DNA from 4 places in the Streptomyces sp. NPDC029956 genome. Region 3 is predicted to be linked to each of the others. Evidence: riboswitches for the same ligand, from Rfam matches in the RefSeq annotation. Region 3 holds a riboswitch; each other region holds the start of a gene.
The links. A riboswitch is a leader RNA that binds a small molecule or an ion and turns the genes downstream of it on or off. The one in region 3 is predicted to bind cyclic di-AMP.
Positions count from the first base shown of each region.

Region 1: linked by a shared signal. The riboswitch ahead of ACZ4XX_RS12795 (LysM peptidoglycan-binding domain-containing protein) and the one ahead of ACZ4XX_RS17940 (M23 family metallopeptidase) in region 3 are both predicted to bind cyclic di-AMP.
Region 2: linked by a shared signal. The riboswitch ahead of ACZ4XX_RS07920 (M23 family metallopeptidase) and the one ahead of ACZ4XX_RS17940 (M23 family metallopeptidase) in region 3 are both predicted to bind cyclic di-AMP.
Region 4: linked by a shared signal. The riboswitch ahead of ACZ4XX_RS26885 (transglycosylase family protein) and the one ahead of ACZ4XX_RS17940 (M23 family metallopeptidase) in region 3 are both predicted to bind cyclic di-AMP.

Region 1 covers NZ_JBVHZJ010000012.1:172,259-179,494, reverse strand. The annotation lists gene ACZ4XX_RS12810 (DeoR/GlpR family DNA-binding transcription regulator) at 1-468, shown strand, start outside; gene ACZ4XX_RS12805 (phosphocholine-specific phospholipase C) at 646-2,670, shown strand; gene ACZ4XX_RS12800 (DUF6197 family protein) at 2,743-3,345, opposite strand; cyclic di-AMP (ydaO/yuaA leader) riboswitch at 3,687-3,870, shown strand; gene ACZ4XX_RS12795 (LysM peptidoglycan-binding domain-containing protein) at 3,876-4,757, shown strand; gene ACZ4XX_RS12790 (phosphoribosyltransferase family protein) at 4,751-6,040, opposite strand; gene ACZ4XX_RS12785 (LURP-one-related family protein) at 6,159-6,755, opposite strand; partial or broken gene ACZ4XX_RS12780 (universal stress protein) at 6,954-7,079, opposite strand.
Region 2 covers NZ_JBVHZJ010000007.1:139,032-146,267, reverse strand. The annotation lists gene ACZ4XX_RS07925 (SGNH/GDSL hydrolase family protein) at 1-759, opposite strand, end outside; gene ACZ4XX_RS07920 (M23 family metallopeptidase) at 923-1,927, opposite strand; cyclic di-AMP (ydaO/yuaA leader) riboswitch at 1,932-2,091, opposite strand; gene ACZ4XX_RS07915 (tyrosine-protein phosphatase) at 2,480-3,301, shown strand; gene ACZ4XX_RS07910 (DUF6126 family protein) at 3,309-3,464, opposite strand; gene ACZ4XX_RS07905 (helix-turn-helix domain-containing protein) at 3,509-4,168, opposite strand; gene ACZ4XX_RS07900 (aspartate aminotransferase family protein) at 4,242-5,627, opposite strand; gene hpnH (adenosyl-hopene transferase HpnH) at 5,690-6,712, opposite strand; gene ACZ4XX_RS07890 (phosphorylase family protein) at 6,720-7,236, opposite strand, start outside.
Region 3 covers NZ_JBVHZJ010000019.1:103,004-110,239, reverse strand. The annotation lists gene ACZ4XX_RS17955 (PrsW family intramembrane metalloprotease) at 1-1,306, shown strand, start outside; gene ACZ4XX_RS17950 (hypothetical protein) at 1,414-1,629, shown strand; gene ACZ4XX_RS17945 (hypothetical protein) at 1,660-2,148, shown strand; gene ACZ4XX_RS17940 (M23 family metallopeptidase) at 2,221-3,369, opposite strand; cyclic di-AMP (ydaO/yuaA leader) riboswitch at 3,381-3,526, opposite strand; gene ACZ4XX_RS17935 (PP2C family protein-serine/threonine phosphatase) at 3,728-4,957, opposite strand; gene ACZ4XX_RS17930 (MFS transporter) at 5,197-6,417, opposite strand; gene ACZ4XX_RS17925 (PLP-dependent cysteine synthase family protein) at 6,414-7,236, opposite strand, start outside.
Region 4 covers NZ_JBVHZJ010000038.1:58,889-66,124, reverse strand. The annotation lists gene ACZ4XX_RS26910 (nucleoside triphosphate pyrophosphohydrolase) at 1-327, shown strand, start outside; gene ACZ4XX_RS26905 (hypothetical protein) at 542-664, shown strand; gene ACZ4XX_RS26900 (globin domain-containing protein) at 677-1,876, opposite strand; gene ACZ4XX_RS26895 (cytochrome P450 family protein) at 1,973-3,313, shown strand; gene ACZ4XX_RS26890 (transglycosylase family protein) at 3,463-4,587, shown strand; cyclic di-AMP (ydaO/yuaA leader) riboswitch at 4,846-5,019, shown strand; gene ACZ4XX_RS26885 (transglycosylase family protein) at 5,023-5,745, shown strand; gene eno (phosphopyruvate hydratase) at 6,113-7,236, shown strand, end outside.

The DNA.
Region 1 (7,236 bases), on a different contig from region 3:
GCCGACACCGCGGGGACGGCGGGCACGGCGGGAACGGCGAACCCCGGACCCGCCCTGACCGTGGTCACCAACGCGCTCAACATCGCGGGCGAGCTCGCGGTGCGCCCGCAGATCAAGATCGTCACCACCGGCGGTGTCGCACGCCCCCAGACGTACGAACTGGTGGGCCCCCTGACGGTCGGGGTGCTCAACGAGGTCGTGCTCGACGTGGTGGTGCTCGGGGTCGACGGGGTGGACGCCGGGCTCGGCGTGATGGCGCACCAGGAGGACGAGGCGAGCATCAGCCGGCTCTTCGCAGAACGGGCGAGCCGGGTCGTCGTGGTGACCGACTCCTCGAAGATGGGCCGCCGGGCCTTCGCGCGGATCTGTGGTCTGGACCGGATCGATCTGCTCGTGACCGACACGGGCATCGACGCGGAGACGGTCGCCCAGCTCACCGAGGCCGGCGTGAAGGTCCTGACCGTCTGACCCTTCCCACGTCATTGGTATGCAGTTGGACCAATCCACAGCCCAGAATTCCCTGGCTCCCTGGCGCCCTGGGCTGTTAACCCACTAATTACCGCACGGCTGTATACCTTTAAGCTCCCCTCCCTCATCATGTCTCCGACGTGCCGCCGGGGCACGCGGTGACAGGAGAGGCGGAGCATGATTCCCATCAGCCGCAGAGGATTCGTCGGGATCGGCGCGGGGCTCGTGGCGGGCGCGGCACTGCCGACGGCCCGGGCCTCCGCCGCGGCGAGGGCCGCCACCGGCACCCTCGCCGACGTCCGGCACGTGGTGATCCTCATGCAGGAGAACCGCAGCTTCGACCACTACTTCGGCACCCTGCGCGGCGTACGGGGCTTCGGCGACCGCGCCGCGGGCAACATCCCCGGCGGCTGGGGCATGTTCAACCAGCCCAACTGGGGCGGCCGCCAGTACCCCTGGAAGCTCAGCGACACCCCGCCCGCCGGCGGCGTGGACGGCGAGACCCTCGCCCAGTGCAACGGCGACCTGCCGCACAGCTGGACCTCTCAGCACGCCGCCTGGAACAAGGGCCGTCTCGACAACTGGGTCACCGGCGTCGGCAACACCCGCACGCTCGGCCACCTCGACCGCGAGGACATCCCCTTCCACCACGCGCTCGCCGACCACTACACGATCTGCGACGCCTACTTCTGCTCGACGCTGAGCGCCACCGGCCCCAACAGGACCTTCCTCTGGAGCGGGAAGATCGACGCCTCCAGCAAGGACGGCGGCGAGGAGTCGGGCCTCACCTGGGAGACGTACGCCGAAGCTCTCCAGCGGGCCGGGGTGAGCTGGAAGGTCTACCAGAACGCCCAGGACAACTACGGCGACAACGGTCTCGCGTACTTCAAGAGGTTCACCGACGCGCGGCCCGGAGACCCGCTGTACGACCGCGGCATGGGCTCGGTCCCCAAGGTGACCGGCTCGACCCCGGACGACATCGCCGCGGCGATCCGCGCCGACGTCGTGGCGGGCACGCTGCCCCAGGTGTCGTGGGTGGTCGCGAGCGAGGCGTTCTCGGAGCACCCCTACGCACCGCCCGGGGACGGCGCGCACTTCGTCGACCTCGTCCACCGCGCGCTCGCCGCCGACGCCGACGTGTTCGACTCGACGGTGCTGTTCCTCAACTACGACGAGAACGACGGCTTCTTCGACCACGTGCCGCCGCCGGTCGCTCCCCCGGGCACCCCGGGCGAGTACCTCGACGGCGTACCGATCGGCCTGGGCTTCCGGGTCCCCATGATTGTCATGTCCCCGTGGACCCGGGGCGGCTGGGTGAGCTCGGAGGTCTTCGACCACACCTCGGTGCTGCGCTTCATGGAAACCTGGACGACGGCCCTCGGCACCCCGGCCACCTGCCCCCACATCAGCGCCTGGCGACGGAAGGTGACGGGCGATCTGACCGGCGTCTTCGACTTCGCCCACCCGGTGTACGGCGTGCCGGCAGGCCTCCCCTCGACGGCGAAGGTCATCGGTCAGGCGACCTGCGGCCCGCTGCCGAACCCGGCGCCGCAGAACAACGCGCAGCCCGCCCAGGAGTCCGGCACCCGGCCGGCCCGCGCGCTGCCGTACCAGGTGAACGGAAACCTCGACCGCTTCGAGTTCGGGGCCGCGGGCAAGATCCTCGCCTGGTTCTCGATGACGAACCAGGGCGCCGAGGCCAGGCGGGCGGCCCACTTCTCGATCCACCCGCACCAGCACCGCGACACGGCCGCCTGGCAGTACACCGTCGACCCGGGCGGCACGGCCACCGACTACTTCAACATCGGCCTGGGGTCGGGGTCCGGCAAGTACGACATCTCGATGATGGGCCCCAACCGCTTCCTGCGCCGGTTCATCGGGGACGCCTCCAAGGCCGGCAAGTCCGTCGAGGTGACCTCCCGGTTCGCGACCGAGGCGGGGACGGGCCGGACCGCCCTGTGGTTCAAGCTGAGCAACACCTCGGCCGGACCGGTGACGTTCACGATCCGTTCGAACGCCTACCGCACGGACGGCCCCTGGACCTACACGGTCCCCGCCGGCTCGACGCGGGAGGACTTCTTCAACGCGGTCGCCTACCAGGACGGCTGGTACGACTTCACGATCCTGGCCGACATCGACGGGACCTGGTCGCGCCGGTACACCGGTCACATCGAGACCGGGGCGCCCAGCATCACCGGCTGAACCCGCCCTCCCGGTGCGGGGCGGCGGGTGCCTCACCGTCGTCCCGCACCAGCCGCACCGGCGGGCGGCCCGTCAGCGTCCGGCGTGCGCCGCGCGGTGGATCGCGGCGTCGACGAGGGCCACCGCCTCCTCGGCCGTACGGCCCGGGGCGCGGTTCCACGGCCCGATCAGCTCGTGCCACCCCCGCGAGCGGAGCTCGGCCATGATCCAGGCGGCCGCCTCGTTCATCGTCGTCGTGCTGCCGTGGCCGAGGCGGTGCGCGGCGAGGAGCGCACCGCAGACACACCGGGCCCCGCGCACGTCGCGCAGCTTGTACGGGGCGTTCTGCCAGCCCCATTCCGTCAGCACGAGACGCGCGTAGCCGAGGTGGACCGAGGGCCGCAGCTCGGGCCTGCCGATACGGCGCCAGGCGTGCAGCCGGTCGGGCAGAGCGGCTCCGATCCGGCCGGGGAGCCGGCGCTCGGCGGGAAGGGGCGGGGGCAGCGCGTCGAGCGCGTCGGCCACGAGCCGCTCCACCGGCACGGAGAGCAGGTCGCGCCAGCTCTCCACGGCGGGTGCGGGCACCGGTGGCTCGGCCCAGTCCGTGACGATCCGCTGCCAGGTGGCGCTCTCGTAGAGGGCGGCGGCCTCACGGTCGAGGGTCTCGGGGTTGAGCAGGGAGGCGGAGGGCGACATCCGGGCGGCTCCTCGGTCGGGGTACTCCATCGTTCACGAGGAATGTCGGTTTTGCTACTTATGCCCTTGAGTGCCCGCACCGCCGAACGGGTTCTTATCGCCCACTCCACCATAAAGAGAATTACCGCCCCCATTCGGACATCACACACCTGGTGATGCGACTCACTTTTCCGGGGACTCCCCGGTGATCAGTTTCCGCGCAGGCCGTACGGGCCAAGGAAGTTCGATGCGGCGGAGACACCTTCGATCTTGAATTCCATGAATTCGGTGATCCTTTCACCGCCCCCTGGACACAGATCCTCTTGTTCTCCATCGCATTACTGGCCTACGGTCACCTCCATTCGAGCGGATCGCCGAATCCTGCCACCGCTCGAAATACCTCCCTTTCACCCGACGGCAGGAGCGGGGGACCCACGAATACGCCGACCCGGATTCCGGAACGGCTCGGGGTGAAGCCGCGTGCGCGCGGCCGGACATCTCCAGTCCGAACCCGACAGCTCACCCCGAAGGCGCCGGAGAGGAATCCCGTCATGCCTGCTCACGGTAAGCACCGCCGCCCCCGCCGCCCCGTCTCCCGTGGACTCGCGCTCGTCGGCACGGGCGGAGCCGCACTCGCCCTGCCGTTGATCGCCCCGGCCGTGGCCGGCGCCGCGCCCGTTTCCGGAGCCCCGCACAGCGCCGCCAAGGCCATCACCGCCGCCGCCGCTCCGGCAGCGGTGAAGGCCGCCACCAAGGCTCCCGCCGCTCCTGCCGCGGCGCGCACCTATAAGGTCGTCAGTGGCGACTCGCTTTCCCTGATCGCCCAGAAGAAGGGAATTCAGGGCGGCTGGAAGAACCTTTACCGCGCCAACAAGAGCGCCGTGGGTGACAACCCGTCACTCATTCACCCGGGCCTTGAACTGACGCTTCGTCGGGATTCCGTGAAGGCCGCTCCCACACAGGCGGAGAAGGCCGTCACGACCGAACGGGCGAACCGCTCCGAGCGCCGGAGCGCCGCCCCGGCCGCCGCCGCCGGCACGGGCGCCTCGGCCGCCGCTCCCGCGGCTGCCGCCGCACCGGTCAAGGCCGCGCCCGTCGCCGCCACCCCGTACGCGAACAACCTCGACGGATGGATCCGCGAGTCGCTGGACATCATGGCCCAGCGCGGCATCCCCGGCTCGTACGAGGGGATCCACCGCAACATCATGCGGGAGTCCTCCGGCAACCCCCAGGCCATCAACCTCTGGGACTCCAACGCCGTGGCCGGCACCCCCTCCAAGGGTCTGCTCCAGGTCATCGAGCCGACCTTCCTGGCCTATCACGTGCCCGGCACGTCGATGGACCTGTTCGACCCGATCGCCAACATCACCGCCGCCTGCAACTACGCGGCCGACCGCTACGGCTCCATCGACAACGTCAACGGCGCCTACTGATCCCGGAAGTGCCCGGTGAACCAGGAGGTGGCGAGCTCCGCCACCTCCTCCAGGGCGCCAGGCTCCTCGAAGAGGTGCGTGGCGCCCTCCACGACCTCCAGCCGGCTCTCGCAGCGCAGCAGGGACTCGGCCCGCCTGTTGAGGTCCAGGACCAGCGCGTCCCGGCCTCCGACCACGAGCAGCGTCGGGGCCTCGACCCGCGCCAGATGGTCGGCCGCGAGGTCGGGCCGACCACCGCGTGAGACGACGGCGGCCACGGAGGACGCGAGGTCGCCCGCCGCCCACAACGCGGCGGCCGCTCCCGTACTGGCCCCGAAGTAGCCCAGCGGAAGACCTTCGCTCTCCGGTCGCCCGGCGAGCCACTCCGTGGCGCGGGCGAGCCTGCCGGCCAGCAGCGGGGTGTCGAAGACATGCGCCCGGTCGACCGCCTCGACCTCGGTGAGCAGGTCGAACAGCAGCGTTCCGAGTCCCGCACGGTTCAGCGCCCCCGCCACCGCCCGGTTGCGGGGGCTGTGTCGGCTGCTCCCGCTGCCGTGCGCGAACAGGACGATGCCGGTGGCGCCCTCGGGCACCGCGAGCCGTCCGGCCAGCGTGACACCGTCGGCGACGGGGATCCGTACGTCCGCGTCCTGGACGACCGGTCCGTGCGCGGCGCGGATCCGGTCCAGACAGGCGAGGACCTCCGCGTCCGAGGTCTGTGTGAAGTCCCGGTAGAACTGTCCGATCGCGTAGAACAGCTCCGGCGCGTGCACGCTCACCGTCTCGTCGGCCTCGCCGCCGAGCCGGGCCGTCCAGCCGCGGGGCGCCACCGGCACCGCGAGGATGATCCGGGCGGCGCCCCTCGCCCGTACCACGCGGCAGGCCGCCAGCGCCGTGGCGCCTGTGGCGAGACCGTCGTCCACGACCAGGACCGTTCGGCCCTCCAGGGGCACGGACGGCCTGCTGCCCCGATAGCGGCGGGTCCGCTGATCGAGCTCGGCGTGCTCGCGCTCCTCGACCGCGGCCAGATCACGCGCTCCGACCCCGGCCTCGTGGAGCACCCGCTCGTTCACCACCCGGACGCCGCCCTCGCCGAGTGCGCCCATCGCCAGCTCCGGCTGCTGGGGCACCCCCAGCTTCCGTACCAGACAGATGTCGAGCGGTGCGTCGAGGGCATCGGCCACCTCGGCCGCCACCGGCACCCCACCACGCGGCAGACCGAGCACCACGACCTCATGGCCCTTGAGATGGCCGAGCCGGGCGGCCAGCTGCCGACCGGCGTCGGTGCGATCACTGAAGAACATGGCCCGCCCGTCCTTCCGCCTGCACGGCTCCGGGCTCGGGGAGGAGCACCGAGCCCCGTCCCCCGCCCGTCCCTCCAGGGTAAGACGCCCCTTCCCCGACGGGTGGGTGAGCGGGGCGTCAGCGGGACTGGAGGGCGTCGAGGGCCACGGCCTGGGCTATCGCGAGCCGCCGGTCGAGCTCGGGGTCCGCTATGTCGAGCACGTACCGGTCGCGGAGACCGAAGAGCTTCTCGACGGACATCACCGCACGGCCCGACTCGGTGAAGTCGAAGTGGTACGGCACGACGAAGGGAAGCAGGTCGGTGAAGGGCAGGAACTCCCAGGCACGCCGCAGCAGCGCGAGGCCCTCGCTCCGCTCCTGCCCGGTCGTCTCCCCCTCGGCGCCCTCGCTGCTCAGATGCCAGGTGCTGCGGAGCAGGGAGGCGCCGAAGTTCTTGCGGAAGCCGCCCAGCCGGGTGCCGGACGCTCCGTGCACGTCGTAGGTCGCGCCGAGGTCGATCACCTGGCGAGCCTTGAAGCTGAAGAGGACCTGGCGCCGGGACTCGTCGGTGTAGAAGGTGACGTGCTCCTTGAACGCCAGCCTCTTCTGGTGGGCGAAGGCGACGAGTTCGCCCTCCTCGCCGTCCGCTCCCGCCGTGTGCACGAGGTAGCGGTTGGCCATGGGCGTCACCTTCTGCCGGACGAGAAAGCGGTGCTGCGTCTGCGCGAGGCCCATCGAACGTGCTCCTGCTGGTCGTGGGCGGGCCGGTGGTGGACCCGCCCCATGAGGTCGTGAGCACGATGATCCGGTGTCGAGGGGCCGCACCGCTGTCCTCGAAAGTCGTCGCCTCCGTCGACGTTCGGATGACCTTCCGAAGGGGCGCCGAACCGGCGACGGCGGACCGTCCGGGGACCGCCGGCGCCGACCGCGACGTCAGCCGGACCGTTCCACGGTCTCTCCTCGCACCACCGCGACCGGGCAGTCGGCATGGTGGAGCAGCGCCTGGCTGACCGAGCCGAGCAGCAGGCCCGCGAATCCGCCACGGCCCCCAGCGCGGACTCGGAGCCGTCGACACCGACCAGCACGCTCCCCTGTCCCTGTCCCGGTTCCGGGACCGGGACCGGGACCGGGAGCGGGAGCGGGACCGGTCCCCGTCTCGGCCCCGGCCTTCCTGACGCCCTTCGCCCGGAGCCCGGTCCGCAGCCGGACCCCGGCC
Region 2 (7,236 bases), on a different contig from region 3:
GTGGTCGCCGGAGCTCTCGCCGCGCAGCCGGCGCCCGATCCAGGGCACGAGGTACTCCTTGGCCCAGTGGATGTCGTCGCGGCGCACCTCGAGCGTGCCGCGCGGGGGTACCGGCGGCCACGCCTGGTCCGGGTCGGCCGGCACCGGCATGCCGAGGACCTGGGCGGCGCGCAGCGCGACCCGGGTGTGGCCGTCCGAGGAGAGGTGCAGCCGGTCGTCGTCCCAGGCGCGTCGGTCCTGCACGGACCTCAGGGACCAGAGGTCGAGGACCGGGCAGTCGTAGCGGTCCGCGATGGCCCGGACGTGCCCGTTGTACGTGGCGATCTTGCCGCGCAGGTGCTTGAGGAGCGTGACGCCGCGCGTGTCGAAGCCGGTGGTCACCATCACGGTGCCGACGGCGGAGGTCAGTTCGGCGACGGCGCGCTCGAAGCGCTCGGCGACCTCGTCGGGGTCCGTGCCGGGGCGGATGATGTCGTTTCCGCCGGCGCAGAAGGTCACCAGGTCGGGGGCGAGTTCCTTCGCCCTCGGAACCTGTTCCGCCACGATCTGGTCGAGGAGGCGCCCGCGTACGGCCAGGTTGGCGTAGCGGAAGGCGTCGTGCTCCGGCAGCTGGTCGGCGAGCAGCACCGCGAAGCGGTCCGCCCAGCCGACGTACGTCCCGTCGGGCCCGGGGTCTCCGACGCCCTCGGTGAAGCTGTCACCGATCGCCGCGTACGACCCGATTGCATGCTTGTCTGTTGATCTCGAATCGTCTGCCACAGGAGCACATCCTTCCCCTTCGGATGTGACCTACGCGACCGTAAGGAGGGGTTGACGCAGGGTGACATATGCCACCGATAAAGAATTTGCCAAGCCGGAATAGACCGGGAACACGCCGGAGGCCCGGCACGTGGGTGCCGGGCCTCCGGGTGACGACGGTGCGTCAGATGCTCACGCCGTGCTGACGCAGGGCGGAGATCGGGTCGATGTCGGAGCCGTACTCCGGCCCGGTGCGGATCTCGAAGTGCAGGTGCGGGCCGGTGACGTTGCCGGTCGCGCCGGAGAGACCGATCTGCTCGCCGCCGCTCACGGTCTGGCCGGCGGAGACGGAGATCGAGGAGAGGTGGGCGTACTGCGAGAAGGTGCCGTCGGCGTGCTGGATGACGACCTGGTTGCCGTACGCGCCGCCGTCGCCCGCGGAGTAGACGGTGCCGGGGCCGACCGCGACGATCGTGGTGCCGGTGGAGGCCATGAAGTCGACACCGGTGTGGTAGCCGGAGGACCACATGGAGCCCGAGGCGCGGTACGGGGTGGACATACCGCCGCTGACCGGGGCGAACCAGCCGGAGGCAGAGGTCGCGGCGGAGGACTTCGAGGTCTGCGCGGCGGACGTGTCCGAGGAGGGCGCGCTCGCGGCCGGGGCGGAGGAGCGCTCGCTGCTCCGGGAGGCGCGCGAGGTGTCGCCGTTCTTCGCGGAGCTCTTCGGCGCGGCGGCCTTGGGCGCGGCGCTCTTCGGCGCGGCGGCCTTGGGCGCGGCGCTCTTCGGCGCGGCGGCCTTGGCGGTGCTCTTGGCGCCGAGGGTGAGCTTCATGCCGGGCAGGATGAGGGAGGGGTTCTCGCCGACGACCTGACGGTTGTCCGCGTACAGCTTCTGCCAACCGCCGGCGAGGTGGTGCTCGGCGGCGATCTTCGACAGGTAGTCGCCCCGCGCGACGGAGTACGTCTTCGGCGCGGCCTGCTTGGCGGTGGGCGCCGCCTTGGCGACGGCGGGGGCCTTCACCTGGGCGGCCGCGGTGACGGCCTGGCCGGGAGCGGCGGCCGGGGCGGCCTGGGCGCCGGTGGCACCGAGGAGCGGGAGGGCGACGACGGCGCCTCCCGTACCGGCGGCGGCGATTCCGCGGGTGAGGCGGTTGGACTTGATGCGGCGGTGCTTACCCTTCGCGGGCATGGCGAATTCCTCTCCGGCGCCTGCGAGGTGAGCTGTCGGGTTCGGACTGGAGATGCCCGGCCGCGCTCTCACGCGGCTTCACCCCAAGCCGTCCTGCATCGCGGGACCGGCGTACTTCCTGGGTCCCCCGCTCCTGCCACGCATGGGATGAGTGGAATTCCGGACGGTGGCAGGATTCGGCGGTCCGACCGGATTGACGGTGACGCTAGACGAGCGGGGTCGGCGCGAACAAGCCAATGATTTTTCCCGGCATTCCGGGTACGGCATTTCCCCGGGAAAGCCGGTCACCCTCCGTGGATGACGGACCCTCGATTTCCCTTTTCCGTACGGCAATTGCTTCGGCCCGTCGGCCACGATCCGTCACTTCTATGACCCTGCTCACGCGCCTGGGCCCATCTCGCCTGTAAACAGGGCGCGTTATACGCAACGCCCTAATTCGGACAGATCACCCATTCCCGTCCAGGGGGGTGCGAGGACACGGCCCCACCTGGATGATTGCCCCTGGAACCGATCTCGCGTCGGGCACCCGAACGTCGACCACCAGGAGCATCCGTGACGCAGCAGCTGCCGCAGGTCCCGCCCATCGAAGCGAACGAACCCGAGCTGGCCGAGGTCCGCAACTTCCGGGACGTGGGCGGCCTGCCGACGACGGACGGGCGCGCCGTGCACCCCGGCCGTCTCTTCCGCAGCGGCCACCTCGCCCACGCCACCGAGGAGGACGTCGTCTTCCTCGACTCGCTCGGACTGCACACCGTCTTCGACTTCCGGAACCTCGCCGACCGGAAGATCGAGGGCCCGGACGTCGATCTTGCGGGCGTGCGGAACGTGAACATACCGCTCAACGACCCGGCCGACGGCAAGGAGTTCTGGAAGCTGGTCCGCGACGGCGACATCGAGCAGCTGCGGGGCATCCTCGGCGACGGCAAGGCAGCGACCCGAATGTCCGACTCGTACCGGAAGATGGTGGTCGAGCGGACCGCGGAGCACAGCCGGATCCTGCACGCCATGGCCGAGGACAGCCTCCCCGCCCTGATGCACTGCGCGGCCGGCAAGGACCGCGCCGGACTCTCCATCGCGATCACCCTGCTGGCCCTCGGGGTCGAGCGGGAGGCGATCGAGGCCGACTACGTGAAGTCGAACGACCCGCACCGCCGCTACAAGGTGCGCCGCAGCTCCACCGCCCCGGATGCGATGTCGCCCGAGGTGATGGAGCTGCTGAGCCCGCTGTTCGACGCGCGGGTGGAGTATCTGCGGGGCGCCTTCGAGACCATCGAGGCGACCTGGGGCTCGGTGGACGCCTACCTCACGGAGGGCCTGAAGCTGTCCCCCGAGACCCGTGAGCGGCTGCGGGAGCGACTGCTCACGGAGGCGTGAGCAGGACCTACTGGTTCTGCCCGCCGAGCATGAAGAGCAGGTAGAGGAAGCCGGCGAAGAGGTGCCCGGCGATCAGATAGGCGAAGAGGCGCAGGACGAGACCCTTGGGGAACTTGCCCTCGCCTCGCTCTTCACCGGTGACAGCTCGTGACTTCTCGGACATCTCGGTCCTTTTCTTTCGAAGGAAGGTCGAAGGAGTACGCGGGATCAGCGCCGGTGCGGAGTTCCGTCGCCGAGACACAGCTCGGCGACGGGGCTCTGCATCAGTGTGTGCACGAAGAGCAGCTCGGCCCCGCCGGGGGTCGCCGCCCCGATCCGGTGCGGGGTCAGCGAGTCGAAGTGCGCGCTGTCCCCGGGGTCGAGGACGTGGACGGCCTCGCCGAGCGCGAGCCGCACCCGGCCCTCCAGGACGTGGATCCACTCCTCGCCGGGGTGGACGCGCACGATGTCGCCCCGGGTGGCGTACGGCACGTGGACCCGCAGGCACTGCAGGGCGCGCCCGGCGCCGCCCGCCTGGCGGTAGATCCAGCCGTCGGCCTCGACGGGTTCGGAGCGTCCGGCGCGGACCACGGGGTCCCGTTCGGGGGGCGTCTCGCCGAGGAGCTCGGAGACCGTCGTACCGTAGATGCGGGCGAGGGCGAGCAGCATGGGGAGCGAGGGCTGCCGGTTCCCCGTCTCCAGGCGCGAGAGGTGGGCCGGCGAGAGGCCGGCCCGCTGGGCGGCGGCCTCCAGGGTGAGTCCCCGGCGGCGGCGCAGGGCCCGCAGCTGCGGGGCGACGTCCGGCAGGACGTCGGGGCCGGCGGCGCCCGGAACGCCGGGGGCCGGGGTGGCGGGGTCCGGGGAGGTCTCCCCGGGGACGTGGTCCATGCGTCCATTCCGCCAGGATCGTGCCTCTGAGGCAAGTTTCTTGCCTCAGAGGCAAAAGCCCGGGGTCATACGGTCAGCGCTGCGCGACGGCCTGTTTCACCAGGGTCTTCCCGAAGTCCCACATCAGTCCGCCGCCCCCGTGGGCGTCGTCCATGACCGCGGTGAACGCGGTGACGAACCGGTCCACGTCCGCCTCGTCGATCACCAGCGGCGGGATCAGTTTGATCACCTCCAGATGGTCCCCGGAGACCTGGGTGAGGATCTGGTGCCGCTGGAGCAGCGGGACGACGACCATCTGGGCGAAGAGACCCTTCCGGGCCGCCTGGAGCATGGTCCAGCGCCCGCGCAGGCCCAGCGAGGACGGCCGGCCGAACTCGATCCCGATCATCAGTCCGCGCCCGCGGATCTCGTGGAGCAGCTCGTACCGGGGCACGAGCTCCTTCAGCCGCCCGGAGAGCAGGTCGCCGATCCGGCGGGCGTGCGCGACCGTCCCCTCGTCCTCCATGACCGAGAGGACGGCGAGCCCAGCCGTCATGGCCTGCGCGTTCGATCCGAAGCTCGCCGAGTGGACCAGGACCCGGTCCATCGACGAGTAGACCTTCTTGAAGATCCAGTCCTTGCCGAGGGTGGCGCCGACCGGCACATAGCCGCCGGAGAGCGCCTTGGCGACACAGACCAGATCCGGCTCGACGCCGTCCTCGTGCTGGTAGGCGTAGAAGTCGCCGGTCCTGCCGAGGCCGGTCTGCACCTCGTCGGCGATGAGCAGCGCCCCGTGCCGGTGCAACAGCTCCTGCGCGGCGCGCAGGAAGCCCGGCGGGGTCTCGTGGACGCCCTTGCCCTGGATGGGCTCGACGACGAAGGCGGCCACGTCGCCCTTGCCCAGCTCCCGCTCCAGGGCGTCCAGGTCGCCGAGCCCGATCGCCGTGTCGGGCAGCAGCGGGGCGAAGCCGTCCCGGAAGCCGTTCTCCCCGTTGACGGAGAGGGAGCCGGTGGTGAGCCCGTGGAAGGCGTGGGTGCAGTAGAGGACCCTGGGCCGCCCGGTGGCGTACCGGGCGAACTTCAGGGCGGTCTCCACGGCCTCCGTGCCGCTGTTGCCGAAGAAGACCCGGTCGAGGTGCGGGCTGTGGGCGAGCAGGCGCTCGGCGAGGAGCCCGGGCAGCGGTTGGCAGTCGAAACGGGTGAGGTCGGCGAGCTGGGCGTCCAGGACGTCGTGGAGGGCCTTGCGGACGACGGGGTGGTGTCGTCCGAGGCCCATCACGCCGAAGCCGGCGAGCATGTCGAGGTGGTCGACCCCGTCGGCATCCCAGAAGTGGGCGCCTTCGGCTCGCTCGTACACCTTGTCGAAGCCGATGGTGTGGAGCATGCGCGGCAGCTGGTGGTTGAGATGGCGGGCGTGCAGCTCGTACCGCTCGCCGCCGCGCTCGGCGAGCAGCGCCCGCACGTCGAACTCACCCTTCATGGTCGCTCACCCGTTCCCTGGGTGGTCATCGGCTTCGTGGGCGGTCGCCCTTTCACGGTCGGTCACCCGTTGTTCCCCGAGACGGTCTCCCTGACAGCGCGCAGGGATTCCTTGAGGGAACCCATGGTGGCGAGGACGGCGGTGGGCTCGTAGCCGCAGTGCGCCATGCAGTTGGCGCAGCGCGGATCCTTGCCGCGGCCGTACTTGTCCCAGTCGGTCTCCTCGATGAGTTCACGGTACGTGGGGACGTATCCGTCGCTCATGAGATAGCAGGGCCGCTGCCAGCCGAAGAGCGAATAGTTCGGAATGGCCCAGGCGGTGCACGGGAAGTCCGCCTTTCCTTCCAGGAAGTCCAGGAAGAGCGGCGAGTGGTTGAGCCGCCAGCGGCGCCGGTTTCCCCCGGCGAAGGCCTTCTTGAAGAGCTCGCGGGTCTGCTCGACGCCGAGGAAGTGCTCCTGGTCGGGGGCCTTCTCGTACGCGTACGCGGGCGAGATCATCATCTCGTCGACCTGGAGGTCGTCGTTGAGGTAATTGAGCACCTCGATGATGGTCTGCGGGGTGTCGGTGTTGAAGAAGGTCGAATTGGTGGTGACGCGGAAACCACGCCGCTTGGCCTCCTTGATGGCCGCCACCGCCTCGTCGAACACGCCCTCCTTGGCGACGGATTCGTCGTGCCGCTCGCGCAGGCCGTCGATGTGCACGGCGAAGGCGAAGTACGGCGAGGGTGTGAAGTTCTCCAGCTTCTTGCGCAGCAGCATCGCGTTGGTGCAGAGGAAGACGTACTTCCGCTTGGCCACCAACTGGCGCACGATCTCGTCGATCTGCGGGTGCATCAGGGGCTCCCCGCCCGCGATGGACACCATGGGCGCGCCGGACTCGAGGACGGCGCCGACCGCCTGGGCGACCGGCATGCGCTGCTTGAGGACACCTGCCGGGTGCTGGATCTTTCCGCAGCCCTCGCACTTGAGGTTGCAGGCGAACAGCGGCTCGAGCTCGACGATCAGCGGGAACTTCTCACGCTTGCGGAGCTTCTGTTCGAAGAGGTAGGTCCCGACCCGGATGGACTGACGGAGCGGCATGGCCATAACTCGCTCACCTCCTGGGGAGCAGCAAAGAACGGTGCCATTCGAAGAATGCGGGAAGGACGGCACGAAGAACACGGAAGGCCGATATTCCCCCGCGTACCGTGCCGATCCGGACCAGTTCATGTTCTGGAGCGTCCACGACCACCCGGACGGCCGCAACCGGGCGGGCGTCCGGCCCCGGACCGCCCCGGGCCGTGCCCAGCGTCGCGGCGGACTCCATGTCGACGGCGATGGCGCCGGTGGCACGCAGCGCGGCCCGCTCGGGACCGCGCACCACATGGTCGGAGCCGGTCAGCGGCCCGGTGTGGACGGCCCGCCCGGGCACGGCCCTGACCAGGGCCTTCACCAGGAGATCGGTCCCGGTGCAGGAGATCGTGCCGTCGGGACCGCGGGTCTCGTCGGCGACGATCAGGTCCCCCGGGTGCATCCCCGGCGCGAGCCCCGCGCAGAAGCCCGAGGCGATGACGGCGGCGTCCTGCCATCCGGGGGCGCCGAGGGCCCGGGAGACGGCCCGGCGGGCCCGG
Region 3 (7,236 bases):
AGCCGGTGCCGCTCCCGTCCCCCACCGGGACACCGAGGAGCCGGCCTTCCCGGCGGCCGCCGACCGGTCCCAGTGGCGCTACCGGCCCCGCCGGGACTTCTGGCGCAGCCGGCTGGTCCGGGGCGTCGCCCTCGTCACCGTGCTCGCGATCTGCGCGCTGTTCATCCTCGGGCTGGTCCGCGAGCAGACGGGCACCGAGGGCTTCCTCGTCGGCCTGGGCCTCGCCGTGCTTCCCGTACCGCTGCTGATGGCGGCGTTCCGCTGGCTCGACCGGGTCGAGCCGGGTCCCTGGAAGAACCTGCTCTTCGCGTTCGCCTGGGGCGCCTTCGCCGCCGCGCTCGTCGCGATCCTGGCGAACTCCTTCGCGGTCCGCTGGATCGCGACGGCCACCGCCGATCCCGCATCGGCGGACACCCTCGGGGCGACCGTCGTCGCGCCCGTGGTGGAGGAGTCCGCGAAGGCCGCCGCGATCCTGCTGCTCTTCCTCTTCCGCAGGAAGCACTTCGGCGGGCTCGTCGACGGGGTCGTGATCGCCGGGTTCACCGCGACCGGCTTCGCCTTCACCGAGAACATCCTCTATCTCGGCAACGCCTTCGGCGAGGACCAGGAGTTCGGCTCCACCGGCCTCGGCTCGGTGACCGCCGCGACCTTCTTCGTCCGGGTCGTCATGTCACCGTTCGCGCATCCGCTCTTCACCGTGCTCACCGGCATCGGCTTCGGCTTCGCCGCCCTCGCGCCGCGCGGCAGGCGCCTGCGCCGGGTCCTGCTGCCGCTCGCCGGGCTGCTGCTCGCCATGGGCCTGCACGCCGCCTGGAACGGCTCCGCGACCTTCGGCGGCCCCCTGACCTTCTACGCGGTGTACGGGGCGCTCATGGTCCCGGCCTTCGGTCTGCTGACCTGGCTCGCGGTCTGGAGCCGGCAGCGCGAGCTGCGCACGATATCCGGCGAGCTCCCGGCGTACGCGGCGGCCGGGTGGCTCTCCCCCGCCGAGCCGCTCGCGCTCTCCTCGATGCGCGCCCGCCAGCTGGCCCGCGCCTTCGCCGCCCGCACGTACGGGCCGCCGGCCGCGCGGGCCGTCGGCGAGTACGAGTCCTTCGCGACGACCCTGGCGTTCCTGCGGGACCGGGCCCGGCGCGGCACGGCCGGGCCCGACTTCCCGGTCCGGGAGCAGGAGTTGCTGCACCACCTGTGGCAGCGCCGGGCGGTGGCCTCCCCCGCGCTCACGTACGCGGCGCGGGCGACGGGCCAGGTGTGGGCGCCGCCGCAGTACCTGGACTACGACGGCTTCAACCCGTACCGCAGCTAGCCGCGGGCGCGAACGCCCCCCAACAGCCGCCGCGAACTGCCGGTGGCGGTCGCCGGGGCCTCCTAGCGTGCCGGTACACCTTTCGTACCCATCCAGGAGGTTGCAGCATGAAGTACACGAGTCGCCCCGCTGTCGGGGGAACCGCCGCCGCGCTCGCGGCCGCCGCGCTCGTCCTCGGCGGAGCGGGTGCCGCGTCCGCGCAGTCCTCGCCCAGGCCCGGACAGATCACCTCGGCCCAGCTGGAGGCGCACCTGGCCAAGGCGGTCGAGCAGGAGCGCACGGCAGCGGCCTGCACCCCGGCCTGCGCCGGCCAGATCGTGTAGCGGTCCCACGCGACGGACGAGGAGGTGGAGATGAACACCGCGGACCGTTCCGGGGAGAGCAGGACATGGTGCCCGAGCGGCAAGGCCGACGCACCGGAGTCGGTGGTCCTGGGGGTGCGGTCGGGGCAGGACGGCGAGGTCGTGTACCTCGCCGACCCCGTGCCGGCCCGCGACGTGCTGCCGGTCGTCCCGAAGGACGTCGAGCCGACCCGGGTCCTGCGCTTCGCTTCGCACTGCGTCAGCAACTGTCTGCACCGCAGGGGCAATGACTGCGGTCTGGTGGAGCGGGTGGCCGCGACGCCGGCGGACGAGCAGCGGAGCGTGCCGCGGTGTCATCTGCGCCCCCACTGCAAGTGGTGGGTCCAGGTCGGTGTGGACGGCTGCCGCAGGTGCCCGGCCCTGGCGACCACCGTCGTCGAGGGCGACGACCTGGGTGCGCTGGTCGCCGACCCCGGCACCACCCGGGAGCAGCTGGACGCCTGGATCGCGGAGGCCGGGGCCGCGGCGCCCGCGCGGTAGGGCGCACACGGCGGCCGGGGCCGGCGCGCCCGCGCGGACGGACCGGGTCGCCCTCGTGGCGACCCGGGCGGGTCAGAGGCTCAGGCCCTTGGAGCGCAGCCATTCCGCCGGGTCGAGGCCGGATCCGCCGGGCGTGTGCACCTCCATGTGGAGGTGGGCGCCCGTGACGTTGCCGGTGGCGCCGACGCGGCCGATCGTCTCGCCGGTGCCCACGGTCTGGCCGGCGGAGACGGTCATGGAGGACATGTGGGCGTACCAGATCTCGGTGCCGTCCGAGAGCTCCAGGACGACGCGGTAGCCGTACGAGCCGGACCAGCCGGCCGACTTGACGGTGCCGCCGTGGACCGCCTTGAGCGGGGTGCCGGTGGGGGCGGCGAAGTCGAGGCCGGTGTGGTAGCCGGAGGACCACATCGAGCCGGACTGCATGTAGGTGGCGCTGAGGCTGTACGAGGAGAGCGGCAGCGTGTAGCTGGCGGCCAGCTTGGCGAGGCGCTCGGCCTCGGCCGCGGCCTCGGCCTTCGCCTTCGCCTCGGCTTCCGCCTTGGCCTTGGCCTCCGCCTCGGCCTTGGCCTTCGCCTCGGCGGCCGCCTTCTCCGCCGCGTCGGCCTTGGCCACGGCCTCCGCTGCGGCCTTCTCGGCCGCCGCCTTCTCCGCCGCGGCCTTGTCGGCGGCGTCGGCGGAGGCCTGCTGCTGCTCGGCCTGCTGGAGGATGCGGGCGCGCAGGGCCTCGCCCGCGTCACCGGCGCCGGGCGCGGCCTTCGTGGCCGGGCCGTCCTGGGTGACCAGGCCGGCCTGCTGCATCTGCGGGGCCTTCGTGCCCTGCTCGTCGTCGACGGTGGCGTACGTGGCGACGGTGAGCGGGTTCGGGTTGGCGCGGGCCGCGCTGACCGTCTCCTGGGCCTCTTCGGGGAGGAGGTCGCCGACACCGGGGAGGTCGTGGGCGTCCGGCAGGTTGAGGTCGGGCAGGTCCGGGAGGGAGATGGCCACCGGGGGCTTCTCCTGCGCGGTGGCGAGGCCACCCGCACCGACGGCCGCGATCACACCGACGCCGAGGACGGTGGAGGAACGGGCGAAGTTGGAGCGCTGCTTGACGACGCGGTGGCGGCCGCCGGAGCGGAGGGATCCCTCGGTGGGGTTCCACTCGGTGTCCGGGGCGGCAGGACCCGCACCACCACCGAAGGCATCGAAGGGGGCTTCGGGTGCGGGAGTGTTGGACGCCACGAAGGCGCGCTCCTTTCCTTCCTTCTCGCCTACCGGGTTAGCTGACGGGTTCGGAGCAGGAAGGTCTCCTACGGGCACGTCGCACAGGTGCGAAGGGCCCGATTCACCCCAAGTAGTGGTTCCCCGGTTCCTTTTCAGGATTCGGCGCGTGCGCACGGTGCCGTCTCTTGCGACGGCTGGGACGACCGCACTGCGTTATCGAACGTTAATAGACACGGGGTGCCGATTCCAAGCCGTTCCCCTTGATCATTCATTGAATTGAGGGGGAATGGTCCGAGTTGACCCCCCTTCAGTAAGGGACGCCGAAACCCGTGCGATCTGACGTTATGTCAATTGTTATCGCAGTGGCACCCCGCGACTACGGCCGGTGACCGGACCCGCCCCGCGGCGAACCGGAGCCGCTCGGCGGCACCACCGGCATCGTCCGGCGCCGCTCCGGCTGCCCCGTCGCCGGACGGCTCACCGCGAGCAGCGCCATGTCGTCGGTCGACCCGCCGCCGGTGTGCAGCCGTACGTCGTCCACGAGCGCGTCGAGCAGCTCCTCGGGCCCGGGGAAGATCCGCCCGGCGAGCCGTTCACCCGGGTCGTAGAAGACGCCCTCGGCGTCCCGTGCCTCCGACAGACCGTCGGTGTAGAAGAGCAGCGTCGTGCCCGGCGGGTACGGCCGCGCCTCGGCCCGGTCCGGCCACGACGCCAGATCGCCCATGCCCAGCGGCAGCGCCGGCTCGCCCGGCTCCAGCATGTCCAGGCGCCCGTCCGCGTACAGCAGCAGCGGAGGCGGGTGCCCGCGGTTGACGACCCGTACGAAACCGTCGAAGGTGCCGCCCCCGTCACCGCGCGGGATCTCGGCGAGGACGGCCGTGGTGAACCCCTCGAAGGCGTCGAGCCCGTGCCGGCGGGTGCCCTCCCGGGCGAGAGCGCGTTCGAGCCGCTGCGCCACGCCCTCCAGGGTCCGCTCCTGCTCGGCCGCCTCCCGGAACGCCCCGATGACGACGGCGACGGCCTCGACCGCGTCCAGGCCCTTGCCGCGGACGTCGCCGACCACGAGCCGTACCCCGTAGGGGGTGTCCTGGACGGCGAACAGGTCGCCGCCGATGAACGCGTCCGCCTGCGCCGCCTCGTACCGCGCCGCGCACTGCAGCCCGCCGATCCGCTCGGCGGGCGTCGGCAGCACCGCCTTCTGCGCGGTCTCCGCGATGACCCGCGCCGAGGCGAGCCGCTCGCCGCTGCGGAGGACGACCCGGTTGATGAGCATGGCGAGCGCGAAGACCGTGAGCACGGTGAGGAACTCGGTGAGCGAGGGGATCTCGGTCGCGGTGCCGTTGTAGACGTGCAGCCCGGCGGAGGCGAGGACGGCCGCGATCCCGGTGAGCAGCGTCGTGAGGGTGGAGAAGAGCGGTGCCGTGATCAGCGGGGCGGCGGAGAACATCGGCGCCGCGCTGTACTTGGCAGGCGTCAGGACGTCGAAGACGACACCGCCCACGATGATCAGCGGCGGCAGCGCCCGGATGAAGCTCCGGGCGCCCCCGTACGGGCGGCGGCTCGCGCCGCCCGGCCGCCCGCCGATCACTCCTGGGGGGTGCCCCACCTGTGCTCTCCTGCCCGGTCCGTACCCGGCCGCGGCCCGTACCGCGCCCTCCCCAGGGTGGCCGCCGCCGCCCGGGGCGGCGACTCCCACGGGGCCGACTGGCGTACGCCCCGGGGAGGCCCGGCCACGCGCGTGGAGGCAGGACAGCCTGGGCACGCGCGCGTGGAGACGGGACGCTTGGCCACGCGCGCGTGGAGACGGGACAGCGCGCACCCGGCCTCCACGCGCGCGGCCGGGTATCAGTCGGTGGCCGTCCCCTCGGCCAGCCGGCCGCCCCTCGCCAGGAGGGCCATCGCCGCCGCACACCCCAGCCCCACCGCGCACAGCGCGAGCCACGGCACCGCCGACCACCCGGTCACGTCGAGCAGCGCGCCCGTGCCCAGGTTCCCGAGGGTGATCCCGATCCCGCACACCGTGTTGTAGAGCCCGTAGTGGGTGGCCACCCAGCGCCCCCGGGACAGGGCGACGACGGTGTCCATCTCGTACGGGTAGAGCACCGCGTTCGCGACGGCGAGGACCGCCGCGCACAGCAGCAGCCCCACCAGGCCACGGCCCAGGGCCGCCGGGAGCAGGAAGGCCCCGCCCATCAGGGCGAGCCCGAGGACCAGACACCGCTCCCGGCTCAGCCGCCGCCTGCACCAGGCGGTGATCCGCAGCTGCCCGGCGAGCGCGACGAGCGCGGAGACGACGAAGAGCGCCGTCGTGGGTCCCGGGCCGCCGGCGGCGAGCGGCAGCGCCAGATAGACCTGGAAGGACAGCACGTACGAGCCGGTCATCGCGAGCGAGAAGAGCCAGAAGGTCCGGTGGGAGAGCACCGTGCGGAACTGCCCGCGCCCCTCCCCGTCCGGCTCCCGCCGCTCCCCCCGTGCGGGCATGTACCGGAGCTGTACGAGGGTCAGCCCGGCGAACAGCACCGCCGCCACCACACACGTCAGCCGGAACGACACCCCCGTCAGGGCCACCCCCACGAGTGGCCCGAGCAGGATGCCCGCCTGGTAGTACACGTTGAACAGGGCGAAGGCCTCGACCCGCCGCTCCTCCCCCGCCTCCGCCGCGAGACAGGCCCGTACGGCGGGGTTGAACAGCGCCCCCGCGAGCCCGGTCGCGAGCGAGGCGGCGATCAGCATCGGGAGCGACTGCGCGAACGCGAGGGCTCCGAATCCGGCCGTCCGCAGCGCGCAGCCGGCCACGATGAGCGGCTTGAAGCCGAGCCGGTCGGCGAGCGCCCCGCCGACGAGGAACATGCCCTGCTGGGAGAGGTTCCGGGCGCCGAGCACGAGCCCGACCGCCCAGGCCGCCATGCCGAGCCCGTCCGCGAGGTGCGCGGCCAGGTACGGCATGAGCATGTAGAAGCCGAGGTTGATGGTGAGCTGGTTGAGGAAGAGGAGCCGGACGGCCGGTTCGAAGGTACGGCTCTGCTTCCAGACGCCGCCCCTGGGCTGCGCTGTCGTCGTGGTCAACGCGCCGGCCCCGTCCGGTCCATGACCCTGTGGGTCCAGCCGCTGACCGTGTCGGCGGAGACGTACCCGGCGGGATCCTCCCGTACGGGCCCGTCGAGGAGGCCGTGGGCCGCGCAGAACTCGTCGTTGAAGACGGTGTCGAAGTACCGCTGCGGCCCGTCGGGGAAGACGGCCGCGATCCGCGTCCCGCGCGGCCGGGTGCGGGCCAGCCACCCGGCGACCAGCGCGACCGCGCCGACGCTCCAGCCGCCCGTGGCGAACTGACGCGAGGCCAGCCGGCGGGCCGCCCGTACCGCCTCGGCGGGTCCCACCCAGTGGATCTCGTCGAAGGCGCCGTGGTCCACGTTGCCCGGGTGGATGGAGGAGCCGAGGCCGCGCATCAGCCGCTCCCCGGCCGGCAGGCCGAAGACGGTGGAGCCCACGGAGTCCACGCCGACGAGTTCGAGCGCGGGGCTGCTGGTGGCGCGCAGGGCCCGGGAGATCCCGGCCGAGTGGCCGCCGGTGCCGACCGCGCAGACGAGGACGTCGATCCGGTCGAGCTGCCCGGACAGCTCGGCGGCGAGCCCCGCGTACGCGTCGGGGTTGTCGGGGTTCCCGTACTGGTCGGGCCACCAGGCCCCGTCGAGGCTCACGAGCAGCTCGGCGACCCGGTCCATCCGGGCCTGCTGCCAGCCGCCCTTGGGGCTCGGCTCCGGTACGACATGGACCCGGGCGCCGTGGGCGACGAGCATCCGCTCGACGATCGGTTCGAGGCCGGGGTCGGTGACGACGTGCACCGGATGGCCGTGCAGGACCCCGGCGAGGGCGAGGCCGAGGCCG
Region 4 (7,236 bases), on a different contig from region 3:
TTCGGGGACGCGACCGCCGAGACGCCCGAAGAGGTCAAGGCGCACTGGTCGCGGACGAAGGCGATCGAGAAGCAGCGGGAGTCCGTCACCGACGGCGTGCCGCTCGGACAGCCGGGGCTCGCGCTCGCCGCGAAGCTCGGCGGTCGGGTGCGGGCGGAGGGGCTCGACGTCCCCCTGCCGGCCGGCGAGGGCATCGGGTACGAACTGCTCGGCCTCGCCGTACGGGCGGAGGCGGAGGGCGTGGACCCGGAGACGGCGCTGCGCGCGGCGGCCCGTGTCTACCGGGACGCGATCCGCTCGGCGGAGGGCGTGGAGGCCGTGGCCTGACGGGCGCGGTTCGGTCCCGTGCGGGTGAGTCCCGTGCGGGAGGGGCCGGCGGCGCGGGGGAGTCCGGTGCGGGTGAGTCCCGTGCGGGAGGGGCCGGCGGCGCGGGGGAGTCCGGTGCGGGTGAGTCCCGTGCGGGAGGGGCCGGCGGCGCGGGGGAGTCCGGTGCGGCGGCGGCTCCTTCGGCGGTCCGGCCGGGACGGTCCTGCTCGTCCTGGTGCTCGGCTGGGCGGCGGCGAGCGGCGCGGCCCCGGGGTGGATGCGGGCGGTCTCCGGGCTGATCGCGCTCGCGGGGGTCCTCGTCCTGGCGCGGTACGGCCTCCGGCGGCGCGGGGCCTGAGTCCGCGGCCGTTCAGTACTCGCGCGGTGCGCGGGCGCCCGGGTTGTGCCAGAGCGGGGCCGGGGGGCCCAGGAGGCGTTCCGCCGCGGTGTTCGGGCGGGCGGTGAAGCGGCCCACGGGCTGCAGGGTGTCGTGGTGGATCCGGTACGGGTCGGTGCCCAGCTCCACCAGCACCTCCGCGACCTCCGTCAGGAAGCCTGGCGGGCCGGCGAGGTAGACGTCGTGCGAGGGCCAGTGGACGCAGGCCCGCAGTGCCTGGAGGAGACGTTCGGTCGCCTGGTCCTTGCGGTGGCCGGGGGCCGAGGTGATGTAGGTGACGCTGAGTCCGCCGAGACGTCTCCTCAGTCGCTCCGCGTCCTGCCGGCCGTACAGGTACTCCTTCGCGCGCGCCACCACGAACAGCCGGCCCTTCAGATCCGGATCGGCCTCCGCCGCCTCGGAGAGGAGCGCCTTCACCGGCGCCCAGCCCGTACCCGCGCATATATAGGTACGGAGTCCGCCCGGCTCCGTGCACGCGGTGAGGCCGCCGCCCGGCGCGCTCAGCCGCAGCGTCTCGCCCGGACCCGTCCCGTCGACGAGGGCCGTGCTCATCGCGCCGCCCGGTATCCGGCTCACATGGAGTTCGACGGTGCCGTCGGGGCGGGGCGCGTCCGCGAGGGAGTAGGTGCGCCAGACGCGCGGAACGCGCGGCGAAGCGACGCTGACGTACTGCCCGGGGAGGAAGGGGTAGGGCCGCCGGGGCCGCAGGGTGAGGACGGCCAGGTCCTCGCCGTACCGCTCGTGCCGGACGACGTCCGCGTCCCACCAGGCCGGCTCGCCGGCCCCGGCCGCCTCCTCGGCGCCCGCCAGCATCAGATCGGCGACGTGCCCGTACGCCTCGGTCCAGGCCTTCTCGGCCTCCAGGCTCCAGGCGGCCCCCGCGGCGTGCGCGAAGGCGGCGAGCAGGCTCGAACCGACGGCGGCGTAGAGCGCGGGGGAGGCGAGGAACTTGCGGTGGTCGCGGCCCAGCTGCCCCAGGTACGCGGCGAGCCCCGGGGACTCCAGATGGGTCACCACATGGGTGAGCGCGGCGAAGAGCCGGTCCCGCTGGGGCTGCATGTCCTCGGGGAACAGCTCGCGCATGGCGGGGTTGTTCCAGAAAAGATGCGAGTAGAAGAAGGTGACGGCGTGTTCGGCCCGTCTCTCGACGACAGCGAACGTGCTTCTGAGCATCTGAGGATCCACTGAAAAGAATCTAGGGCACCACCCCCTTCTTGATCACAGGATCCGACAGACCTCACCTTCCGGACCGCCCTGTACGGTCGGGGAGTGAGCACCACCCCCGGCACCGGCCCCGTCCCCGAGCCCGCCTCCTGCCCCGTCCCCGGCCCGGCCCGCGCGTCCGCGCCCCCCGCGCCCGAGCTCTTCACCTGGGAGTTCGCGAGTGATCCGTATCCCGCGTACGCCTGGCTCCGTGAGCACGCGCCCGTGCACCGGACGACGCTGCCCAGCGGGGTCGAGGCCTGGCTGGTGACGCGGTACGGGGACGCCCGGCAGGCCCTCGCCGACCAGCGGCTCTCCAAGAACCCCGCGCACCACGACGAGTCCCCGCACGCCAAGGGCAAGACGGGCATCCCGGGCGAGCGCAAGGCCGAGCTGATGACGCATCTGCTCAACATCGACCCGCCGGACCACACCCGGCTGCGGCGGCTCGTCTCGAAGGCCTTCACCCCGCGCCGGGTCGCCGAGTTCACCCCGCGCGTACAGGAGTTGACCGACCGGCTCATCGACTCCTTCGCGGAGAAGGGGAGCGCGGACCTCATCCACGAGTTCGCCTTCCCGCTCCCCATCTACGCGATCTGCGACCTGCTCGGCGTGCCCGAGGAGGACCAGGACGACTTCCGCGACTGGGCCGGGATGATGATCCGGCACGGAGGCGGCCCGCGCGGCGGGGTCGCGCGCTCGGTCAAGAAGATGCGCGGCTATCTCGCCGAGCTGATCCACCGCAAGCGGGAGGAGCCCGGGGAGGACCTCATCTCGGGGCTCATCAAGGCCTCCGACCACGGCGAGCACCTCACCGAGAACGAGGCCGCCGCGATGGCCTTCATCCTTCTCTTCGCCGGCTTCGAGACGACCGTCAACCTCATCGGCAACGGCATGTACCAGCTCCTGCGTCACCCCGGGCAGCGCGAGCTGCTCCAGGCGTCGGTCGCGGCCGGGGAGACCGGACTCCTGGAGACCGGGATCGAGGAGCTGCTGCGGTACGACGGGCCGGTGGAGATGGCCACCTGGCGGTACGCGACCGAGCCCCTGACCCTCGGCGGGCAGGACATCCCTGCGGGCGACCCCGTCCTCGTGGTGCTCGCCGCCGCGGACCGGGACCCGGAGCGCTTCGACGGGCCGGACACCCTGGACCTGACCCGGCGCGACAACCAGCACCTCGGGTACGGGCACGGCATCCACTACTGCCTGGGCGCGCCGCTCGCGCGGCTCGAAGGGCAGACCGCGCTCGCCACTCTGCTGACTCGGCTTCCGGACCTGCGACTTGCCGCCGATCCGGAGGAACTGAGGTGGCGCGGCGGGCTCATCATGCGCGGATTGCGCACGCTTCCGGTGGAGTTCTCCCCTTCCGCACGACCTCCACGAAATGACGATCCGTCAGAACTGTGATCTTCGCGTGATCGCGGGTGCATCGACTTGTGATGAGCGTTCGAATAGGGCTACGTTCCCCGTCAGCTCGGTTCGTCAACGTGGTTGAGTAATTCGGCCACGTCGGCAACTCGGGTCGTCCACACAGTCGTCACGCGAAAGGCGCTCCTATGCGTTCCGGGAACGGACGTCACCGTCGCCCCCGTCAGGCCCCCGCAATCGTCGTCGCCGCGGGCGTGACCGGCTCCGCCATGGCGCTGCCGCTGCTCGCCACCGGGTCCGCCTCCGCCGCAGACGCCGCCACCTGGGACCGGGTCGCCGAGTGCGAGTCCGGCGGCCAGTGGAGCGCCAACTTCGGCAACGGCATGTACGGCGGGCTCCAGTTCACCCAGGACAGCTGGGAGCGCAACGGCGGTCTGACGTACGCGCCCAGCCCCGACCTGGCCAGCAGGGCCCAGCAGATCGCGGTGGCCGAGAAGGCCCTTGCCAAGGGCTCCAACGAGTGGGCCACCTGCGCGCCGATCGCCGGCCTGACGAACGACGGCACGTCGCCCGGCGTGGACCCGGGCCCCGCGAGCGTCCCCAAGGCTCCCACGGGCCCGGTTCCCGAGTCGAACTGGACCACCGGCCTTCCCGGCACCTCAGGGGAGTCCTCGGACGAGGCGAAGAAGCCGGAGAAGTCCCAGGCCGCGAAGAAGGCCACGGAGACGACTTCGCCCACCACGGCTGCCACACCCGTCTCGCCGACCGCTCCCGTCACACCGACCACTCCGACGAGCCCGTCCGTGTCGACCGACCCGGGCCACCCGACCGTGCCCGCCACTCCGGGTGCGCCCGATGGGTCCGTTACGCCGGGTACGCCCGTTACGCCCGGAACGCCGAGCGCGCCGGGGGCCACCACGCCCGGTGGGCCGACGGATGACGTGTCGTCGGCCACGCCCGGAACCGGGAAGCATCGGGGCGACGCCGCCCCGGAGGAAACCGGCAAGCCGGACAGTTCTACCGAATCCGGTAGACATGCTTCGTCGGATGGCAAGCTCACCGAAAAGCCCGTGAAGGACTCCCCGGCTGACGCTTCGAAGGAATCGGACGCAACGGACAGTCAGGGCAAGTCGGGCGCCTACCTCGTACAGCCGGGCGACAACCTGTCCGCCATTGCGGAGGAGAACGAACTCCCCGGAGGCTGGACCGCCCTCTACGACGCCAACCGGCAGACCGTGGGCGTGGATCCGGACCTCATCCTCCCTGGTCAGGCCCTCGATCTGACGAACGGTTCGACCGCGTCGGCGGAGTGATTCGGGCGCTAATGTCCGGTTCTGGGCAAGTGAGACATGGGTCTCTTCGCCCCAACTGGCGTGTCCCGTCCGCAAACTTTGCTGCCGTTACCTCTCACCTGCACAAACACCCCCCGCCGGAAGGCAAGTAGGGGCGTTATTTCCGTAATACGCCTCTTTGAACTTCCGGTGGGTCTGTGTCTACGGTCGTCACCGCTCGCCACCGCGGGCCCCGTCGACCGAAACGCCGAATCCTGCCGTCGGCCGATGGGAACAGTCGTCGCGCAAGCGCCGAAGGCAGGAGTGGGGGACCCAAGGTAAGTGCCGGTCCCGGCCGTTGAGACAGACGGCCGGCGAACGGCTTGGGGTGAAGCCGCGCGCTAGGACGCGCGGCCGGGCAACTTTCCGGCCCGAACCCGACAGCTCACCTCACAGGCGTCGGTGAGGAGAATCTCCATGCTGTTTTCCGGTAAGGGCAAACACCGCCGTCCCTCCAAGGCCACCCAGGTCGTCACGCTCGTCGGCGTCACCGGTGTCGCCGTCGCCGCCCCGCTGATGACCGCGGGCACCGCCTCGGCCGCCACGGTCTCCGAGTGGGACACCGTCGCCGCGTGCGAGTCCGGCGGCAACTGGTCCATCAACACGGGCAACGGCTACTACGGCGGCCTGCAGTTCTCGGCCTCCACCTGGGCCGCGTACGGCGGCACCGCCTACGCCGCGACCGCCAACCAGGCGTCGAAGTCCCAGCAGATCGCCATCGCCGAGAAGGTCCTCGCGGGCCAGGGCAAGGGCGCCTGGCCGTCCTGCGGCGTGGGCCTCTCCGGCGCCTCGCCGAACACCGGTGCCGCCGAGAGCGCGCCGCAGCAGAGCACCCACCAGCCGCAGCAGGAGCGGAAGGCCGAGCAGCCGACCACCCGCAGCGAGCAGCGTCAGGCCCCGAAGAAGACCGCGCAGCAGGCCGCTCCGCAGGCCGCCGCGAAGAAGACCGTCACCACCCCGACCGGCAAGAAGGTCAAGAAGGGCGACGGCGAGTACAAGGTCGTGGCCGGCGACACCCTCAGCAAGATCGCCCAGGCGCAGGGCGTCAAGGGTGGCTGGGCCGAGCTCTTCGAGCTGAACAAGGGCGTCGTCGAGAACGCCGACCTCATCTACCCGGGCCAGCAGCTTCACCTGAAGTGAGCCCGGCGGTCCGCGTGAGTCCGGCGGCTCACGCGGCCCCTCCGACCCTCCCGCGGTGACCACCCCGGCCCGACGTGCCCATCCCCCGTGCGCGTCGGGCCGGGGTTCCCCGTTTCCGGCGGGCGTACGGAGGGATCGGCACGGTACTCGGGGGAGGGCCCGCGGGGCGGACCGCGCGATCGGCACGGTTACCGACCGGTAGATCTGAGGCCCTTCGTCCCGAGATGCATGCCCTTGGGTCCTTTTTCGTCCCAGGGGGCGGGCGCCCGGCTGGCCGGAGCCCCCGAGCCGGTTAGGCTCATGTCGCAAGGCCAAGCGACCCTGCACCGACCTTGCGTCACATCCAGCGTCACATCCCAAAAAGGAGATGCTCGTGCCGTCCATCGACGTCGTCGTAGCCCGGGAAATCCTGGACTCCCGAGGCAACCCCACGGTCGAGGTCGAGGTCGGCCTCGACGACGGCAGCACCGGCCGTGCTGCTGTTCCGTCCGGCGCCTCCACCGGTGCGTTCGAGGCCATCGAGCTTCGCGACGGTGACCCGAACCGCTACCTGGGCAAGGGTGTCGAGAAGGCCGTCCTCGCCGTCATCGAGCAGATCGGCCCGGAGCTCGTCGGCTACGACGCCACCGAGCAGCGCCTGATCGACCAGGCCATGTTCGACCTGGACGCCACCGAGAACAAGGGCTCCCTCGGCGCCAACGCCATCCTCGGCGTCTCCCTCGCCGTCGCGCACGCCGCGTCCGAGGCCTCGGACCTCCCGCTCTTCCGCTACCTCGGCGGCCCGAACGCGCACCTGCTGCCCGTTCCGATGATGAACATCCTCAACGGTGGGTCGCACGCCGACTCCAACGTGGACATCCAGGAGTTCATGATCGCCCCGATCGGCGCGGAGTCCTTCTCCGAGGCCCTCCGCTGGGGCGCCGAGATCTACCACACCCTCAAGGCCGTGCTGAAGCGCAAGGGCCTCTCCACCGGCCTCGGCGACGAGGGCGGCTTCGCGCCGAACCTCGAGTCGAACCGCGCCGCCCTCGACCTCATCGTCGAGGCCATCAAGGAGGCCGGCTACACCCCGGGCTCCGACGTCGCGCTCGCGCTCGACGTGGCCGCGTCCGAGTTCTACAAGGACGGCAAGTACGAGTTCGAGGGCAAGTCCCGCTCGGCCGCCGAGATGACCGAGTACTACGAGGAGCTCGTCTCCGCGTACCCGATGGTCTCCATCGAGGACCCGCTGTACGAGGACGACTGGGCCGGCTGGAAGGTCCTCACCGACAAGCTGGGCTCCAAGGTCCAGATCGTCGGCGACGACCTCTTCGTCACCAACCCGGAGCGCCTGGCCCGTGGCATCGAGGAGGGCACCGCGAACGCCCTCCTGGTCAAGGTCAACCAGATCGGCTCGCTGACCGAGACCCTCGACGCCGTCGAGCTCGCCCAGCGCAACGGCTTCAAGTGCATGATGTCCCACCGCTCCGGCGAGACCGAGGACGTCACCAT